Regions from separate parts of the Micromonospora sp. NPDC050187 genome, predicted to be linked through region 1. Evidence: riboswitches for the same ligand, from Rfam matches in the RefSeq annotation. Region 1 holds a riboswitch; each other region holds the start of a gene.
The links. Region 1 has a riboswitch for cobalamin ahead of bluB (5,6-dimethylbenzimidazole synthase). Riboswitches for the same ligand answer to the same signal wherever they lie in the genome.

Region 1 (3,263 bases):
GGCGTGCACCAGCCCCACCCGCCGCTGCTCCCGGTTCAGGGCCGCCCAGTCGTTGAGCCCGGCGACGGCGGCCGGCAGGGCGCTGGCCGTACCGACGGCCACCAGTGCGGTCGCCGCGCGCCGCTGGCCGGGCATCGCGTCGAGGACGGCGGCGCTGATCCACGCGCCGACCGGCACCTGCACCATCGCCGGATGCAGCGGATGTCCCAGCCACACCCCGTGCAGCAGGTCGCGGACGCGCTGCGGTCGGAGGGTGGCCTGCACCGCCCGCTGGAGGCGGTCGCCGACCCGGTCCAGGCCGGCCGACTGCTCGATCTTCATCAGAAGTGCTCGCACCCGTACCGACTTCCCGGTTCGGGAGCCGGCAAACCGGGCGGCGGTGACGAACTCACCGCCGCCCGACATGACCGGGCACCCCCCCTCCCCCGACCCAGCCGCCCCCCGCCCCCCGCGCCCCGACCCAGCCGCCCCGCGCGCCCGTTGATCAAGAGGTTGGCGTCACGACACGCGACAGCTGCTGACGCGAACTTCTTGATCGACCGCGCGAGCCGACCGCGCGAGGCGGGGCGGGGGAGCGGGGCGGGGCGGGGGAGCGAGCGGAAGGGTCAGGGGTGCGGTGTCCAACGGTCGTGGTGGATGGCCTCGGCGAGCGGGCGGGCCTGCCGCCAGCCGTGCCGGGCCAGGTCCGGCACGGTCTCGAAGTGGGTCACCGGACCGAGGCAGAGCCAGGCGACCGGCCGGATGCCGGCAGGGATGCCGAGCAGGTCGGCCAGCCAGGGCTCCCGGTAGAAGGAGACCCAGCCGACGCCGAGTCCCTCGGCCGTGGCGGCGAGCCAGAGGTTCTGGATGGCCAGGCAGGTCGAGTAGAGGCCGGTGTCGGCGATGGCGTGCCGGCCGAGCACCGCCGGCCCGCCCCGCGACTGGTCGTGGGTGACCACGATCGACAGGGTGGACTCCAGCACGCCGTCGATCTTGATCCGGGCGAACCGTTCGGCCGCCTCCCCCGCCAGGGTGGCGGCGAAGACGTCCCGTTCGGTCCGGACGTGCTCGTGGAAGCGGCGCCGGGTGTCGGCGTCCCGCACCACGACGAAGTCCCAGGGCTGGGAGTAGCCGACGCTCGGTGCGGCGTGCGCCGCGGTCAGCACCCGGTGCAGGGCCTCGTCGGGCACCGGTTCCCCGGTGAACTGGGCGCGTACGTCCCGGCGGCGGTGGATGACGTCGTACAGGTTCATGGGCAGGCTCCCGCTGCGCTCGGCCCACCCGGGCAGGGGTGGGCGCGTGACGCGAGGCCGGTCTTCGGACTCCCGGATCGACGCCGTGCCGTCCGCCTTCCCAGCCCGTTGCGGACCAGTGGCTGCGCTGCTCGCGCGTGGACGGTGGCTCCCCGGTCACCGCGGCGGGCCCGTGCCGGATTCGCACCGGCTTCCCGATTCTCCCCGCTCGCGCGGGGCACCTCACTGTGTCGTGCCGCCAGCATGGTAGCCGGCGGACGGGATTCCGGTCGCCCTCCTGACGGATCGCACGACATGCTGCTCCCATGTACGCGCACGCCCTCCGTCCAGAGCCGGTTCCCACCGCCACCGTCGCCCGGCTCGTCGGCGTGGTCGGTCGCCCCGACGCCGTACCGCCGCCGGTGCTGATGCTGCTCGGGATGTTCTCCACCCAACTCGGCGCGGCCGTGGCCAAGCAGCTGTTCGGCACCACCAGCCCCGGTGGCACCACCACGCTGCGGCTCGGCTTCGCCGCGCTGATCCTGCTCGCGATCGCCCGTCCCGGGCTGCGGCTGGGCTGGCGTACCGGCGGCCTGGTGGTCGGCTTCGGCCTGATGCTCGCGTTGATGAACCTCAGCTTCTACGCCGCGCTGCACCGGGTGCCGCTGGGCGTGGCGGTGACCATCGGCTTCGCCGGGCCGCTGCTGGTGGGGCTGGCCGGCAGCCGTCGGCTGCTCGACGCCGGCTGGGCGGTGCTGGCCGGCAGCGGCGTCCTGCTGATCAGTGGCCTGGGCGGGGCGTCGGTCGACGGCCTCGGGCTGCTCTTCTGCGTCTGCACCGCCGTCGGCTGGGCCGGCTACGTGGTGTTCGGCGGGGCGGTCAGCAAGCGGGTCCCCGGCACCCGGGGGCTGGCCCTGGGCATGGCCGTCGGCGCACTCGCCGTGCTGCCGTTCGGCGTCGCGGACAGCGGCACCGCACTGCTCGACCCGTGGATCCTGCTGCTCGGCGTCGGCGTGGCGCTGCTGTCGTCGGTGCTGCCGTACTCGGCGGAGATGTCCGCGCTGCGCCGGATGCCGGCCCGGGTCTTCGCGGTGCTGTTGAGCCTCGAACCGGCGATCGGCGCGCTGGTCGGGCTGGTCCTCCTCGGCGAGCTGCTGGCCTGGCCTCAGTTCCTCGGGGTGGCCTGCGTGGTCGGTGCCGCGCTCGGTGCCACCCTGGTCCGCCCCGACCGGACCTGACGACGGCCCGCCCGGGTCACCGCGCCCGACGACGCGGCGTCGCGTGTCTGGCGCGGCGCGCCAGGGGCCGGCCATCCTGGTCCGATGGGTGTGCGGGTCGAACGCGACGGACCGGTGACCACGGTGATCCTGGACCGGCCGGCGGTCCGCAACGCCGTCGACGGCCCGACCGCCCGGGCCCTCGCCGACGCGTTCCGCGCCTTCGACGCCGACCCGACCGCCGCCGTGGCCGTGCTCTGGGGAGCGGGCGGCACCTTCTGCGCCGGTGCCGACCTCAAGGCCATCGGTACGCCGAGCGGCAACCGCGTGGAATCCGAGGGGGACGGCCCGATGGGTCCGACCCGGATGTCGCTGACCAAGCCGGTCGTCGCCGCGATCTCCGGGTACGCCGTGGCCGGCGGCCTGGAACTGGCCCTCTGGTGCGACCTGCGGGTCGCCGAGTCCGACGCGGTGCTCGGGGTCTTCTGCCGACGGTGGGGCGTGCCGCTGGTCGACGGCGGAACGGTACGCCTGCCCCGGCTGATCGGTGAGAGCCGGGCGATGGACCTGATCCTCACCGGCCGACCGGTGCCGGCGGACGAGGCGTACGCCATGGGGTTGGTGAACCGGCTGGTCGCGCCCGGCACGGCCCGCGCGGAGGCCGAGCGGCTGGCCGCCGGGATCGCCCGCGCGCCGCAGCGCTGCCTGCGCAACGACCGGGCCGCGGTACGGGCCGGCGCGGGTCGCCCGGAAGCCGAGGCGATGGCCGTCGAGCTGGCCTACGGCGTCGACTCCCTCGCCGAGGCGGCCGACGGCATCGCCCGCTTCGGCGGCG
Region 2 (3,263 bases), on a different contig from region 1:
GCTGCCGCAGCTCCAGCAGGCCCGACCGGGTTCGCCGCACCGGTGTCCCGGCCACCTCGATCCGCCCGGCGTCCGGGGCGAGCGCGCCGACCGCCAGCCGGAACAGGGTGGTCTTCCCGCCGCCGTTGGGCCCCACCACGGCCAGCCGCTGACCGGGCAGGACGGTCAGGTCGACCCCGGTGAGCACGGGCTGGCGGGGCTGGTAGGCGAAGTCCACCCCGGACATCCGCAGCAGCGGACCGGTCACCGCCACGGTTCACCGGTGACGACGGTCAGCGCCACGATCGACGCCAGCAGCGCGACGGACGCGACCACGAAGGCCGGGGAGAGCCGCCGGGGCTCCACCTGCACCGCCAGTGAACCGGTGTAGCCCCGCATCGCCAGTCCCTCCTCAAGCCGGCGGGCCCGGGTGAAGGCCCGGACGAAGATCGCCCCCGCCTGCCCGGCCAGCGACCGGTGCGCCGTGCGCCAGGTCCGGTAGCCCAACCGCGCCGCCTGCGCCTCCCGTACCGCGCGCACGCTGTCGACCAGCAGGAACAGCATCCGGTACGTCAGCGCGGCGACCTCGGTCACCGCCGCCGGCACCCCGAGCCGGACCAGCCTCGGCAGGACGTCGGACAGGGGAGTGGTGGCGCTGAACAGCAGCAGGCACAGCAGGGCCGCCGCCGCCCGGCCGGTCGTCGTGGCCGCCACCCCGACGCCGGCCGGGTCCCAGCCCAGCCGGGTCGGGGAGTGCACGGAGACGAGCAGCGGCAGCGCGGAGGTGGCGATGAACAGTGCCGGCACCCGGGCCGCCCGCAGCAGCACCGGCACGGGGACCCGGGCCGGACCGACCAGCAGCAGCGCGGCGGCGGTGCCCGCCAACGCGGCCCCCGGCCACGTGGGCAGGGCCACCGCGCACACCAGCAGGCCCAGCGCCAGCAGTGCCTTCTCGCCCGGGTGCCGTAGCCGCCAGGGACCGGTGTGCGCGGCGACGTCGAGGGCGAACACTAGCCGGCGGAGGCGTCGGCGTCGCGCAGCCGCTGTCGGGTGCGGGCGACCCCGAAGTAGTAGCCGAGGAAGCCGGCGCCCACCGCCGCCTGGAGGGCGAACAGGCCCGACTCGATCTCACCCGAGGGCGGCTCGTAGATGGAGGAGAACCACGGCTCGTAGTCCGGGTGGTCGGCGACGATCGTCTCCTCGGCCTGGGCGTCCGCCCCGGCGAACGGCTCCTCCGCCGAACCGCCGAGCCCGAGCACCAGCGGGGCCACCGCCAGCGCGACCACCGCCAGCAGCAGGAGCAGGTTGACCCGTCCGAAGCGCTTCACGCCGACACCTCCTGGGGCTTGCGCAGCACGCCGAGGCGCCGCAGTTCGTCGCCGCTGACCCGGGTGAGCAGCCGCACCACCAGCACCGACAGCAGGCCCTCGCTGATCGCCAGGGGGATCTGGGTGACGGCGAAGATGCTGCCGAACTTCGCCACCGCGCCGAGGAAGCCGGACGCCGGGTCGGGGAACGCGAGGGCGAGCTGCACGCTGGTGACGCAGTAGGTCGCCAGGCCGCCCAACGCGGCGGCCAGGAACACCGCCACGTCCAGACTGCCGCCGAGGCGGCGGGCCAGCAGGTAGACGCCGTAGGCCACCCAGGGGCCGACGATCGCCATCGAGAAGATGTTGGCGCCCAGCGTGCTCAGCCCGCCGTGGGCCAGCAGGACCGCCTGGAACAGCAGCACGATGCCGCCGAGGACGCTCATCACCGGCGGTCGGAACAGCACCGCGCCGAGGCCGGTGCCGGTGGGGTGGGAACAGGACCCGGTCACCGACGGGATCTTCAGGGCCGAGAGCGCGAAGGTGAAGGCGCCCGCCGCTCCCAGCAACAACTTCGACTCAGGGTCCTCGCGGACCTGCCGGACCAAAGCCCGGCTGCCGTGGACGACGAAGGGTGCGGACACCGCGAACCATGCGGCTGCCTGCACCGGGGGTAGGTACCCCTCGGCGATGTGCACAGAAGACCTTCCTCTCCAGCACCTCGTGGACGAGATCACACCGTCAAGGCCGGTCTCCTGGCTCCCGGATCGATGCTTCCTCCGGCCTTCCCAGGCCGTCGGCCTAGTGGCGCAAGTCGGAGGTCACTCCCCGGTCACAGTGGCGAGGGCCGCGCCGGTCTTCCACCGGCTTCCCGAGCACCTTGACGGCGAGAGGCTATCGACCGGCGACCGGCGGGGCAAGAGTGGTGATCCATCCCCGGCGGACAGCCGGCGGTCGCCGGCGTCGCCGCTCGCCGTCGGTGGTGTCCGAGGAGCAGGTCAGCTGAGGGTCGACGGTGTGACGACCACTCCTTGGGCTGCTGTTGCCAATCGTTGGCAACTACGCCAGGATTGCCCCGCGGCGTGCATGCGACCGCCACGTCGTCGACCAGGAAAGAGGAGCCCCTTGCGGTCTGCGCGGATGGTGGCGCTGTTCGCCGCCGGTCTTCTCGCCCTCTCCGCCTGCTCGTCCCCGACGGACACCGCCACCGGCGACGGCGGTGCCCCGCTCGTGGTGGCGACGGCGGGCGAGCCGGACACGCTCAACCCGGTGCTGAACTACGGCGTCGACGGCGGCTCGCTGATCTTCGACGGCCTGGTCGCCCGCGACGAGCGCAACCAGCTCGTGCCGGCCCTGGCCCGCGAGCTGCCGACCGTGTCGGCCGACGGGCGGACCGTCACGGCGAAGCTGCGCGACGGGGTGGTCTTCCACGACGGCACCCCGCTGACCGCACAGGACGTGGTCTTCACCTACCAGGCGGTGCTGGACCCGAAGGTCGACTCGACGCTCCGCTCCGACCTGGACATGCTCGCCTCCGTCGCCGCACCCGACCCGTCGACCGTGGTCTTCACCCTCGAGTACGCTTACGCGCCGTTCCTCCAGCGCCTCGCGCTGGGCATCGTGCCGGCGAAGGCCCTCGCCGGGCAGGACGTCAACAAGGCCGCCTTCAACCGCAAGCCGGTGGGCACCGGCCCGTACCGGGTGACCTCCTGGACCCCGGGCGACCGGCTGGTGCTCGCCGCCAACGAGCGGTACTGGGGCGGCAAGCCGGCGAACTCCGGCGTGGTGGTGGCGTTCGTCCCCGACGACAACGTCCGCGCCCAGCGGATGCGGGCCGGCGAGTTCGACGCCGCCGAGCTGGCTCCGAAGCTCGCCTCCGGGTTCGAGGGGCGGTCCGGCTACCGGGTGCAGCGGGTCCCCACCGCCGACTACCGGGGCGTGATGCTGCCCATGGGCGGGCCGGTCACCGGGGATCCG
Region 3 (3,263 bases), on a different contig from region 1:
CTTGGCCTGCTCGGCGAAGAGCAGCGCCGCCTGCACGTACCCGGGAGTGACATCGGCGGTGTGCAGGGTGACTCTCAGGTTCTCCTTGCCGGCCTCGCGGAGCAGCGCCCGCGCGCGCTGAGGGTCGTGGGGTCGCTGCGGGATCGAGTCGGCGTAGTTCGGTGCGCCTTTGCCGTACAGGTCGTTGCCGACCTCGCCGTAGCCGAACAACACCGCGTCGACGATGGCCTTGCGATCCACCGTCAGCTTCAACGCCTCGCGCACCCTGGGGTCGTCGAACGGTTCGCGGTCGATGAGCATGTTGAACGCGTGCATGGTCCCGACCGGTGACTGACGAATACCGAGTTTCCGGTTGCCCTGCTGGGCCTTGGCCTGCACGTGGGACAACTGGTGCACGACGTCGGCCCGCCCGGAGAGGAACACGTTGAGTCGGGCGTCAGCGTCCGCAGCGAGGAGGATCTCCACGCTGTCGACGTAGGGTCTTCCCGGCTCCCAGTACCGGTCGTTGCGCACCAGACGGGTTCGTTCGCCCGGCGTCCAGCTGTCGAACCGGAACGGGCCGGTGCCGACGGGCGGGTGCGTCCGGTCGAAGCTGGTGGTGCCGTTCTGGATCACGTAGACGTACCAGCCTGCCAGTAGCGCCCCGAGGTCGGCCATCGGTTGCTTCATGCGCAACTCCACCGTCAGGTCGTCGACGCGGCGGGATCCGGCGAGGTCGACCATGGCGAGGTCGGCGGCGGCCGGTAGCTTGTTCGCCGGGTCGATGATCCGCTTGACGCTCCAGAGGACGTCATCGGCGGTCAGCGGCTTGCCGTCATGCCAGAGCACGCCCTTACGCAGCACGATCCGCCAGACCGTGCCGTCGGCGTTCGGCTCCAGACGCTCGGCTAACCGGGGGCGCAGGGTCAGGTCGTCGTTGTAGGCGACCAACTTGTCGAAGATGTTCTTCGCCACCGCTCCACCGCCCCACGACCCGGCCAGATGCGGGTCGAGCACGTCGTCGGTGGTGCTTGCCCCCGAGGTGACGACCCGCAGGTTCCCGCCACGGCGGGGTGCCCCGCCCTGCGCTGCCGTCGGTTCCTGCGTCTGGCATCCGGTCAGTCCGGGCACACCGAGCAGCACAGCGCCGGACAGCACACTCTTGAGCAACGCGCGCCGGTCGGCGGCCCTCCCCGCGTGGTCGCTGCGTCTGTTCACGTCACAAGCTCCTTGCTCGGGCGAAGGTGGAGCCCGCAACGGTCTGCCGCAGGGACCGACCGGCGGCAGGGTGAAGGAATCGCGGACCCGAGAAGACACACGGGCGGACAGCACCGCGCTGGGCGCAACGGGCGCCCCACAGCAGTCAGGACAGCCCACCGTGCAGGCAACTCAGCGGCTCCGGGGCCGACTCCGACGGGAGCGTCGTTCGAAGCGCAACCAGGCAGACAGCGGTTGACGCGCGAGCACCGGACGAGGAGGTGTGCATCTGATCCATCCTTCGTAGATCATCGCCGATGAGTACGAGTGGAGGTATCCTGACTTCCGGATCAACGTTCGCCCCGGCCTTCCCAGGCTTGCGCCCAGTGGCCTACTCGGGGATCACTGACCGGTCACAGTGGCGAGGACCATGCCGGATTCACACCGGCTTCCCTCACACGTCGCGGGCTGACCCTAGCAAGGGCATGCTGTGATCCGCATAGGACTGTCGACTGTGTCCTGCGCCACGTCCGCGATCGCGGTCATCCGGAACGGCCGAGCCGTGCCCACCGGCGCGCGTAGACGATCGCGCTGACGGCGAAGATCGCCGCGCTGACCGCCAGCCAGCGGGCCAGCAGCGGCTGCGGGATCAGGCCGGTCGCGGCCGTGTAGGTGTCCCCGCCGAGTCCGAGGATGCCGGGAAGGTAGACCAGCAGGAGCAACCCGGAGGCGAGCGCGGGCACCCGTACGTGGTTCAGCGCAGAGCGGCGGTCCGGACGGCCCATCACGGCACGCAGCGTCCGATCGACCAGTGCGTAGACCGGGAACAGGAGCAGATCGTGGACAATGACCGCGCCGAGGAACCAGAGCAGCATCCGGCCCGCAGTCGGCTCCCCGGACAGCCGCAGCGCTATCCAGCCGGTCAGCGCGAAGCAGCCGAGCAGGAGCAGCAGGTGCCAGGGCGCGGCACCGTAGCCACGCCGGAACTCAGTCATCGGGCCGTTCCTCGAAGGTGATTCTCCGGACCCACTTCGTGCAGTGCACGCCGGGCAGCGCCGGCACGATGATCCGCGCGGGGTAGCCGTGATCGGCCGAGAGGTCGACCCCGTTGACCCGCAGGGCGAGCAGCGAGTCGGGGTGGCGGACCTGGTTGGCCTGCAACCGGGCCCGACGGAACAGCCCGACCCGTTCCAACGACTCGACCCTCGCCAGGGCGTTGTCGGGCGCGCCGACCAGAGCGGCGAGGTCCCGTAGCCGCACCCCGGTCCAGGTCTGCTCCGTCGACCAGCCCTCGACGCAGGCGATCGGCAGGTCTGCGGTGTGCTGCGTCATCGCGAGCAGGCCGCCGCGGTCCACCTCCACCGTGCGGTCGCCGCCGCGCACCGTCAGCCGCCACTCGGCCCCGGTGTCGGCGGGTCGGACACCGGCCGCGGCCGCGGTCCGGTTGACCGGGAATCCGTTCGGTCCTTCGTCGGGCTGCCGGCCCCGGGGTAGCAGCAGCGCGGTCCTGCGCAGCACTCCGTCCATGGTCTGCCCGACGGTCAGCGCCGCCAACAGCAACGCGCCGCCCCCGGTCAGGGCGAGAACACCACGCCGGCTCATCGTCGCCGGGCCGGGCCGTCGGGCTACCAGCCCGTCCGGATCCGCCGGCTCCGGCCTGGTCTCCCCCAGCGTGGTACGCGCCATGCTCGGGCCCCGCAGCGCGGAGATCATCCGAGGAAGCTTGATCGCCACGTGCGTGACCAGGGCGGCGGTGAAGATCCAGGCGCCGTACCAGTGCGCGGTGTAGAAGTCGAACCCGAACAGGTACGCGTACTGGATGTTGAGCAGTCCGGTGACCGTCTGGAAGAGGATTCCGCCCACCAACAGCAGCAGCGACAGCCGTTCGAGTACCTGGGCCACCGAGCGGGCCGGCGGCCAGTCGAACAGCTTGGGCACCACCGACCAGAGCTTCGCCACCACCACCGGGACCAACACGATGCCGAGCGTCACGTGCAGGCCCTGGGTGAGTCGGAACAGCCAGGCGGGGCGGGTCGGCCAGTCGAAGACGGGAGGGTGCAACCAGCCCACGTCGCTGGGGAGGGCCT

Region 2: it holds a riboswitch for cobalamin, as region 1 does, so the genes downstream of both, ACIBJE_RS05445 (energy-coupling factor ABC transporter permease) here and bluB (5,6-dimethylbenzimidazole synthase) in region 1, are expected to answer to the same signal.
Region 3: it holds a riboswitch for cobalamin, as region 1 does, so the genes downstream of both, ACIBJE_RS24815 (ABC transporter substrate-binding protein) here and bluB (5,6-dimethylbenzimidazole synthase) in region 1, are expected to answer to the same signal.

Annotation. Positions count from the first base shown of each region.
Region 1 is NZ_JBITJH010000005.1:114,358-117,620, reverse strand. It holds gene ACIBJE_RS10245 (Rieske 2Fe-2S domain-containing protein) at 1-336, opposite strand, end outside; gene bluB (5,6-dimethylbenzimidazole synthase) at 606-1,232, opposite strand; cobalamin riboswitch at 1,282-1,457, opposite strand; gene ACIBJE_RS10235 (EamA family transporter) at 1,538-2,449, shown strand; gene ACIBJE_RS10230 (crotonase/enoyl-CoA hydratase family protein) at 2,534-3,263, shown strand, end outside.
Region 2 is NZ_JBITJH010000002.1:516,244-519,506, reverse strand. It holds gene ACIBJE_RS05460 (energy-coupling factor ABC transporter ATP-binding protein) at 1-226, opposite strand, end outside; gene cbiQ (cobalt ECF transporter T component CbiQ) at 244-990, opposite strand; gene ACIBJE_RS05450 (energy-coupling factor ABC transporter substrate-binding protein) at 990-1,307, opposite strand; gene ACIBJE_RS05445 (energy-coupling factor ABC transporter permease) at 1,304-1,984, opposite strand; cobalamin riboswitch at 2,014-2,184, opposite strand; gene ACIBJE_RS05440 (ABC transporter substrate-binding protein) at 2,412-3,263, shown strand, end outside.
Region 3 is NZ_JBITJH010000019.1:53,299-56,561, forward strand. It holds gene ACIBJE_RS24815 (ABC transporter substrate-binding protein) at 1-1,197, opposite strand, end outside; cobalamin riboswitch at 1,508-1,631, opposite strand; gene ACIBJE_RS24820 (hypothetical protein) at 1,719-2,171, opposite strand; gene ACIBJE_RS24825 (molybdopterin-dependent oxidoreductase) at 2,164-3,263, opposite strand, start outside.